DNA from 2 places in the Epibacterium sp. MM17-32 genome. Region 2 is predicted to be linked to the other one. Evidence: riboswitches for the same ligand, from Rfam matches in the RefSeq annotation. Region 2 holds a riboswitch; the other holds the start of a gene.
What was found. A riboswitch is a leader RNA that binds a small molecule or an ion and turns the genes downstream of it on or off. The one in region 2 is predicted to bind cobalamin.
Positions count from the first base shown of each region.

Region 1 (4,186 bases), on a different contig from region 2:
CGATCAGCGGCATCAGGGCCTCAATATAGTCAACGTAGCCGGGCAGGGGGCCGTCCATCAGACCAAGCCGGTCGAAAACAGGTGCCAGAAATGTCCGGTCCAATTGGCGACCGGCCACGGAATACGCGGCAAGGAACATCAGCGAAAAAGCGGCCAGTCCGGACAGGAGGGCTGTTGCTCTTTCGATCGGCAGCAACGCCCTGTCCAGCCGCGAGATTACACTGGAATCACTGAGCACGGTTGATGAACCTGCCATTCCTGCCCCCGGTTGTTGTCTTTATCGGTGAATAGAATAGGTACGGGCCCGGCTCTGAAGATCCGGGCCCGAGGTGATCGCCGTGCGATCAGCTGCCGTTGCGATGGTCGCTCAGGGTTTTCTGAACAAGATCATACAGTTCCTGCCCGGGCAGCCCTTGCGCCTCCATGTCCTTGATCCAGGCTTCGCGGATCGGATCCGCTGCGGTGGCGCGGAACTCTGCCAGGACCTCATCGGAAATCTCGACTTTCTCGACCCCTTTTTCCTCCAGAACGGCGTCCCATTTCTTCAGGAGTTCGCCATAGTTGGCCAGATAGTGATCCAGCGCTTCCGGGATCGAGCTGTCGAGGGCTTCGCGCTCGGAGTCGGACAGGCTCTCATAGGCGTCGATGTTCACCACAACAGGGCAATTCACGGTGCCAGGGTTCAGGTTTGCCGTCCACCAGTCGGCGCGATTGATGGTGCCGAAGGACAGATGCGCATGCTGGGCGAATGCGACCGTGTCGACGACGCCAGACTCCATGGCCTGATAGGCTTCGGTTGCGGTGACCGAGGTCGGCACCGCGCCAACAGCTTTGAAGGCTTCGCCGATCCCACCCGTGGCACGCACGCGCATGCCTTCGAATTCGGCCAGCTCGTCGCGCGCTTCGCCGGTGCCGACGATATTGTACTGTGGCATCGGAGACGTCATCAGCAGCTTCGCATTCCACTGCGCCATCTCGTCAGTGGCTGCCGGGTGGCCATAGACGGCCGCGGAAACGGCAACTTCTTCCTCCAGGTTGGAAACACCGAGGAAGGGCAGCTCCAGAACGGTAATGACGCGGTTCTTGTCGCGGTGATATCCCGCGCAGAATTGCGCCATCTCGAACGCACCAATGGAAATACCATCGAGGTTTTCACGGTTCTTGGACAGGCCGCCGTAGCTGATGTTCATGGTGAACGCGCCATCGGTCTTTTCCGAAACCAGCTCCGCCAGTTTTTCGACGTGTTCCGTGAAGGCGCGGCGTTTGCCCCAAACGGACACGTTCCACTCGGTCGCCATGGCTTCGGCGGCAAAGGCACAGGTCAGGGTTGCGAGGGCGGTAAGCCCCAAGACATTTTTCATAATTTCCTCCCCAATTACGCATCTGAAGTGCGCGGTATGGGCGCAGGATCACCATTATGCCCCGGTTTGCCAACCCAAAAGTTGGATCCGATCATCGGTGGACGCGGCAGACGCTGCGTAGCAAGGCGTTCCACAGTGGATTGAGAAGAACCTCGTTGCGGATTGGACTTAGCCTGGACCAGCCGGCGGCCGTCGGGGCAAGACCCTCTCGACGGGGCCGCTACAGCGCACCGGGAATCTGCGCCTTGTCTCGAACCAAATAAACAATGTCGCAAATCGCAGATCGGGATTTGCGAATCTCGGTACAACTCGGTCCCAGAGGTGCCGCCCGGCGTGTCCGGGTGGAGAATTGGGAAGCCGGTGTAAATCCGGCGCTGCCCCCGCAACGGTCATGGAGACAGCGGGTGCGACATCGGCCACTGGGGGGAGGAACCCGGGAAGGCGTCGCACTTGGACCATCTGGTCTTCTCCTGAGCCCGGAAACCAGCCTCGAAAGATATCGTCAACCGCGGGTGGCGGTTTGGGCATCTTGAAGGGCGCGGCTTCCTCCGTTGCGACCTGACGGATTCCCATTGCCATCTGCACAAAAACCAACCGCGTGACGCTCCGTCTCAGGATCGCGAGCAGGCGGCAGGAGAGTCAGGGAATGAACAGCAATCTCAATGCGCTGATCGCCAATCATACGCCGGGTCATGCGCTCGCGCAGGCGTTCTATACCGACGCCGAGGTGTTCGAGACTGATCTACAAGAGATCTTCTACAAGGAGTGGCTCTTTGCCATTCCCGCCTGCGAACTGGAAAAGGCCGGCAGCTATGTGACCCATCAGATTGGGGCCTTCAACGTCATCATCGTGCGCGGCAGCGATGATGTGATCCGGGCGTTCCACAATTCCTGCCGCCATCGCGGGTCTGTCATCTGCAAGGCGAAGAAGGGCAACAATCCGAAACTTGTTTGCCCCTACCATCAGTGGACCTACGAGCTGGACGGGCGTCTGCTTTGGGCTCGGGATATGGGACCGGATTTCGACCCTGCACAACACGGGCTCAAGACAGTCCACTGCCGCGAACTGTCGGGGCTGGTCTATATCTGTCTTGCGAAGGACGCCCCGAGCTTTGACGCGTTTGCCGACACGGTTCGCCCCTATTTGGACGTGCACGACCTGTCGAACGCCAAAGTGGCCTACGAGAGTTCGATCGTTGAGAAGGGCAACTGGAAACTGGTCTGGGAGAACAACCGCGAGTGTTATCACTGCGGCGGCAACCACCCCTCCCTGTGCCGGACCTTCCCCGATGATCCGTCGATCACCGGTATCGAGGGCGGCGAAACCCCCGCCAATCTGCAAGCGCATTTCGACCGTTGCGAAGGGGCCGGTATGCCGTCACGCTTCTTCCTGAACGACGACGGGCAGTTTCGGATTGCCCGCATGCCGCTCAAGGAAGGCGCTGAAAGCTATACCCTGGACGGCAAGACGGCGGTGCGGCGCTGGCTGGGGCGGGCGGCGTTTGCCGATGCCGGCTCCTTGTTGAAATTCCACTATCCGACCACCTGGAACCACTTCCTGTCGGACCACTCCATTGTGTTCCGCGTCACCCCGATCAGCCCGACGGAAACCGAAGTGACCACCAAATGGTTGGTGAACAAGGACGCGGTCGAGGGCGTGGACTACGATCTCAATCGCCTGACCGAAGTCTGGATCGCCACCAATGACGAGGACCGCGAGGTCGTCGAGTACAACCAGATGGGTATCAACTCTCCCGCCTATCAGCCCGGGCCGTATTCCGCGGTGCAGGAAAGCGGCGTGCTGCAATTCGTGGAGTGGTACCTCAATACCCTTAAGCGCAACCGCGATCCCCAAGCCATCGCGGCGGAGTAAGACCAAATGCCCAAAATGAGTGAACGCGCGATCTGGAATGATACGGAGATGCTGGAATGTGTCTCCATCATACCGGAGATGGACAATACTGCGTCCTTCACCTTCAAGGCGCCGTCCGGTGCCTTGTTCGACTTTGACCCCGGCCAGTTCATGACGCTTGAGATTCCGGTTCCCGGTGGCCCCGTGCACCGCACCTACACGATCTCCTCGTCGCCATCGCGCCCGCGCACGATCACCATCACCGCGAAGGCGCAGCCGGACAGCATCGGAACGCGCTGGATGCTCGACAATCTGAAGCCGGGGGTGCGGATCAGAGGCATCGGCCCGGCGGGGTTGTTTACGAACGCCGGCAGCCAGTCAAAGAAGTTCCTTTTCATTTCCGCCGGATCGGGCATCACGCCGATGATGTCGATGACCACCAGCATGTGGGACGACGGGGATGATCTGGACATCGTGTTTGTGAACTGTGCCAAGCGGCCGTCGGAGATCATTTTCCGGCAACGCCTGGAGCAGATGGCCAGCCGTTCCGAAGGGCTCGACCTGAAGTTCGTGGTGGAAGAGCCTGATCTCTACCGCCCCTGGACAGGCTACCAGGGCGTGTTCAATCAGTTGATGCTGGGCCTGATGGCGCCGGACTATCTGGAGCGCGAGGTCTACTGCTGTGGTCCGGAACCATTCATGCAGGCGGTCCGGGACGCGTTGGCCGGTCTCGGCTTTGACATGGACAACTATCATCAGGAGAGCTTTCACGCGCCGGTCGCGAATGAAGCTGATCAGCCGGATCTCGATGATGTTGTGCTTGATGATGACGCCAAGGCCGAAATCACCTTTGCAACTTCCGGTGTCACTGCCAAGGTGGCCGAGACGGATACGGTTCTGGCAGCCGCGCGTGCAAATGGCCTCAATATCCCATCGGGCTGCACCTTTGGGGTCTGCGGCACGTGCAAGGTGA
Region 1 is NZ_JAKRFC010000010.1:59,887-64,072, reverse strand. It holds gene MHM88_RS16095 (TRAP transporter small permease subunit) at 1-256, opposite strand, end outside; gene MHM88_RS16090 (C4-dicarboxylate TRAP transporter substrate-binding protein) at 345-1,361, opposite strand; cobalamin riboswitch at 1,664-1,868, shown strand; gene MHM88_RS16085 (aromatic ring-hydroxylating dioxygenase subunit alpha) at 2,008-3,234, shown strand; gene MHM88_RS16080 (hybrid-cluster NAD(P)-dependent oxidoreductase) at 3,241-4,186, shown strand, end outside.
Region 1: linked by a shared signal. The riboswitch ahead of MHM88_RS16085 (aromatic ring-hydroxylating dioxygenase subunit alpha) and the one ahead of MHM88_RS03290 (DUF4198 domain-containing protein) in region 2 are both predicted to bind cobalamin.

Region 2 (4,186 bases):
CCTCTGTCAGGGCCGCGATGGTCACCGCTGCCGGTTCCTCTGCCTGTGGCGCGTTTGCGACCGTAGGTGCCGCCGCCCCCGAAGACGCGCCGCTATCCTGCGGGGCAACACCGAGGAGCGCGGCCACATCCGAGGCCGCCATCTGAACCTCGCCGACATGCCCGGCGCCCATGTCGGCCTTGAACACATGGGTGACCGGCTCAGTGGGCGCATAGACAAAGAACCCGTCTTCGTCGGTGACCGCGTCTCCCAGTTTGGCCCCGGTCGTGTCAAAGACCTCGATCACCTGCCCCACAGCCATGTCACCATTTGAAAAACCGAGCTCACCCTCAATGACATCGCCGGATTTGAAGACCGAAAAGATCACCTTGTGCGCCAGCACCGGAACCGGTGTCAGCGCAAGGATGAAAACGAGTAGAAGCCTGTGACACATCATGCTTGCCCGGTGACTGTGGTGAACAGGTCAGGGCGTATCTTGCTGACCAGGTAAACGGCGGCCCCGGTGAGCAGCCCCTCGATGACCATGATCGGCAGATGCGCAAAGAAGACCAGCTTTGCCGCCGGCAAGAAGGCGTCGCCGGTCAATGCCAGGGAAAGCGCGACAAAGATCGTGGTGGCGGCAACGGCAAAGGCGCCGCCGATCCCCGCCCAAACCGCTCCGCTCTTGGGGGTGCCGCGTTCAACCATACGCCCGAACAACAGCCAGGCCAGGACCGCTGGCCCGGCGATATTGAGCGTGTTTATTCCCAGCACGGTGAGACCGCCAAATCCAAAGAACACGGCCTGAAGCAGCAGGCCCACGAACAAGGCCGGGAACGCGGCCCAGCCGAGGATCATCCCGGCCAGACCATTGAGGATCAAATGCACCGATGACGGGCCGATCGGCACATGGATCAGCGAGGCGACAAAGAAGCAGGCAGACAGCATGCCGGTGGCGGGAATGCGCTCCAGCGTCATTTGCTTCAACCCCAGCGCAATGCCCCCTGCCGCGAGAACCGCGCCGCCGATGACAACCGGATTTGACAGGGCTCCGTCAACGATGTGCATCGATCACTCCATATCGTAGGCGCGGATCCAGAACACGGCGTCCTGGCTCAGTTCCTTGCCCTCATGTTCCGTCACCGGGCCCGATCCCAGGGCGGCAAAGCCCCACCAGCCTGCTTTGGGAACACCAAAGGTGAAATAGCCGTTCTCGTCGGAGATGGCGACGATGGCGCCCCCCGGCATGGTGCCGACGGTTGGTTCTGTCGTGGAAAAGCCCTCGATGTCCGGCACGGCGGCGACATATTCAATCTCGATCTCGACACCGGCGGCAGGTTCCCCCTCGCGCAGCACCTGGCCGGTAAAACTCGATCCCGCAACGACGTTGTAGGGTTTGACCAGCGGCACGATCTCGGTCGCGAGGCCAACGGGGGTCATCCAGTCGGTTGGCAGCTCATTGCGGTTGAACACCACCTTGGTCAGCTGCTGGATATAGATATCCTCGCTCTCTTCGTAGTAGGGCACGGGTTCCGTCACCAGCACATAGTCGCCGGAACGCTTCACCGGCAGCGAGGCCTTGAAGGCCGCGCCTTCGTTCTCTGCGCCTTTGAAAGGGGCCGCCTCAAGGCGATCCGCCAGGTCGGTCTTTTCGCCATTGTGGATCATGTAGAACGCCTCGGGCGTGTCCATGTCCATCACGTGGCCGTTCTCGAACGGATGCCAGAAGACCACCGCGAGCGGCACATCGCCGGGGCGTACGATCTGGGTCTGATCGGCGTAGGGCAGCACAAAATGGGCCTGTGCGGCAAGCGGCAGGAGCGCGGCCAGCGCCGCGGCGGAAAACAGTTTCTTGGTCATGTCATGCCTCTCAAACAGGTGGGAAACCCACGGGTGAAAGGACAGACGGGATGTGAGACACGGGATTGATCGGGCACGATCAGCCGAGCCTGACGCGCACCCCGGCGTCCGCTTCAAGACGGATCGGTCTCCCGACCCATGTGCGCGGCAGGTCTCCTGGCTCGCGGGGCATGATGCAAACCGGCCTTCCCAGGACAGATCCCAGTGGCATTATCGGTCGCACGTCCCGCTTACAGTTGCGGGGGCAGCCACGGATTTGGTCCCTTTTGGGTACGCCGCACCGTGTTCCCTTTTACTCCCACCGCGAGATGTCGCCCGCCGTGGAACCGTTCACGCCATTCTTATGGAAACCGCAAGAGATCTTGTCAATTGCATATAGCGCCCGCGCGCCTGGCACGTCCGCCTCAAGGTCATGAATGGGAACGGGGCTGTCTGCTCTCCTTGAGAGTGCAAGTCTTTGCAAGTTCCTCCTACAGAGCACTGTCGCCCGTCGCCTCAAGGCCACTGCACATGGCGCCCCTTTCGCAGACCTGCGCCCGTTGCGCGCCGGCTTTCATCGCGCGAAGATCAGGATCCGGCGATACCAAACTCCGCAGGTGCCAGCGCAATATCGCGCACCGTGTACTGGTCCAACGTCGCGAGGAATGCGGATCGGGCCTCCGCCAATGGGGAGATCAGCTTGCAGCAACCCGAAATGGTACAGCGGTTGGTCGGACGCATGCATTCAACAAGATCAAAATCCGTTTCCATGTGACGCACCAAATCGCCCAGCCCGATCGCGTCGGCGTCACGTGCAAGCCGCAGCCCCCCTGCCCGCCCGCGCTGAGCGATCAGAAACTGCCCCTTGGTGAGCGCGTTGACCACCTTCATCACCGTGCTGCGCGGCAGGCCGTAGACCTCGACCACCTGATCGATCGTGAACAGGCGGGGGCCGATCGAGGTTGCATAGATCATGATGCGCATCGCCACGTCAGTGGTGTCATTCAATCGCATATGTGTTCCTTTCCGCGCCCCGCAAGCGCCTCGGGCAATGGGCTGGTATCCGGGACAGAATGTCGCAAACTAAAAACATACCTATGTATGGCATCTTTTTCATCCGCTTTATAGGTTCCGATCATTGGCATCTTTAAGGCAGGAGAATAGAAATGGCCACACCTCTCACCGAAAACACGCTCAGGATCATCGATGCGACCGCCCCGGTCGTCGCGGCGCATATCGACGAAATCGTGCCCTGCATGTATCGCAGGCTGCTTGCGGAACCCAGTATCCGGGCGTTGTTCAATATGTCCCACCAGCAAGGGGACTCGCCGCAGCACAAAGCACTGGCCGGGGCGCTGGTCGCCTACGCCACACATATTCGCACCCCCGACGTTCTGTGCGACGCCATCGAGCGGATTGCCCAGAAACACGCCGGTCTGCAAATTCTGCCCGAGCATTACCCTCATGTTGCAGATGCGTTGCTCGGTGCCGTCTCCGAAGTGCTCAAGGACGCCGCAACGCCAGAGGTCCTCGCCGCCTGGGGAGAGGCCTACTGGGTGCTTGCCGATACGCTGATTGCGCGCGAAGAACAGCTTTATGCCGACGCCGAGACCCAGACCGGGGGTTGGCGCGGCTGGCGGCGCTTTCAGGTGGTCTCCAGAACCCGTGAGGCAGAAGACATCATGTCCTTTGTTCTGTGCCCCGTGGACAATGGCCCCGTCATGCGGCATCGCCCGGGTCAGTATCTCAGCTTTCGCTTTGTGCCTGCCCCCGGCGAAGAGTGCCGGCGGAACTATTCGATTTCTTCGGCTCCCGACGGCAAGAGCTATCGGATCACCGTAAAACGCGAGCCAAACGGGCGCATTTCCAACTGGTTGCACGAGAGTGCCGAGATCGGAACCGAGGTCGACGTTGCCGCACCGTCCGGAGAGTTCTTTCTGGACCCGGCGCACAAGCGTGAGGTTGTGCTGCTCTCCGGCGGGGTCGGCCTTACACCGATGGTCGCGATGCTCGAAAGCTATGGCCGGGAAGATCTCCGGATGATTTCCGTACATGCCACACGGGATGACCGGCACCATGCGATGCGCGAGACGCTCCGGAACCGGGCAACCGAAAGCTACGTGTTCTACGATGTCGCGTCGGAGCAGGACCTGCACAGTGGTATTCGGCGCGGTCGGATCGACCCGAAATGGCTGATCGAGATCAGCGATCCCACAGCCGCCGACTATTTCATCTGCGGTCCGGCGGGCTTCATGCAGGCGATGGTCGATGGGCTCAAGGCGGCGAATGTTCCAAGCTCCCGTATTCACTACGAGTTCTTTGGTCCCGCCGCGGCGCAGATCGGCTGACCATCGGCAAGGGGATACCC
Region 2 is NZ_JAKRFC010000002.1:77,364-81,549, forward strand. It holds gene MHM88_RS03280 (cobalt ABC transporter permease) at 1-436, opposite strand, end outside; gene cbiM (cobalt transporter CbiM) at 433-1,047, opposite strand; gene MHM88_RS03290 (DUF4198 domain-containing protein) at 1,051-1,839, opposite strand; cobalamin riboswitch at 1,968-2,185, opposite strand; gene MHM88_RS03295 (Rrf2 family transcriptional regulator) at 2,407-2,832, opposite strand; gene hmpA (NO-inducible flavohemoprotein) at 2,985-4,166, shown strand.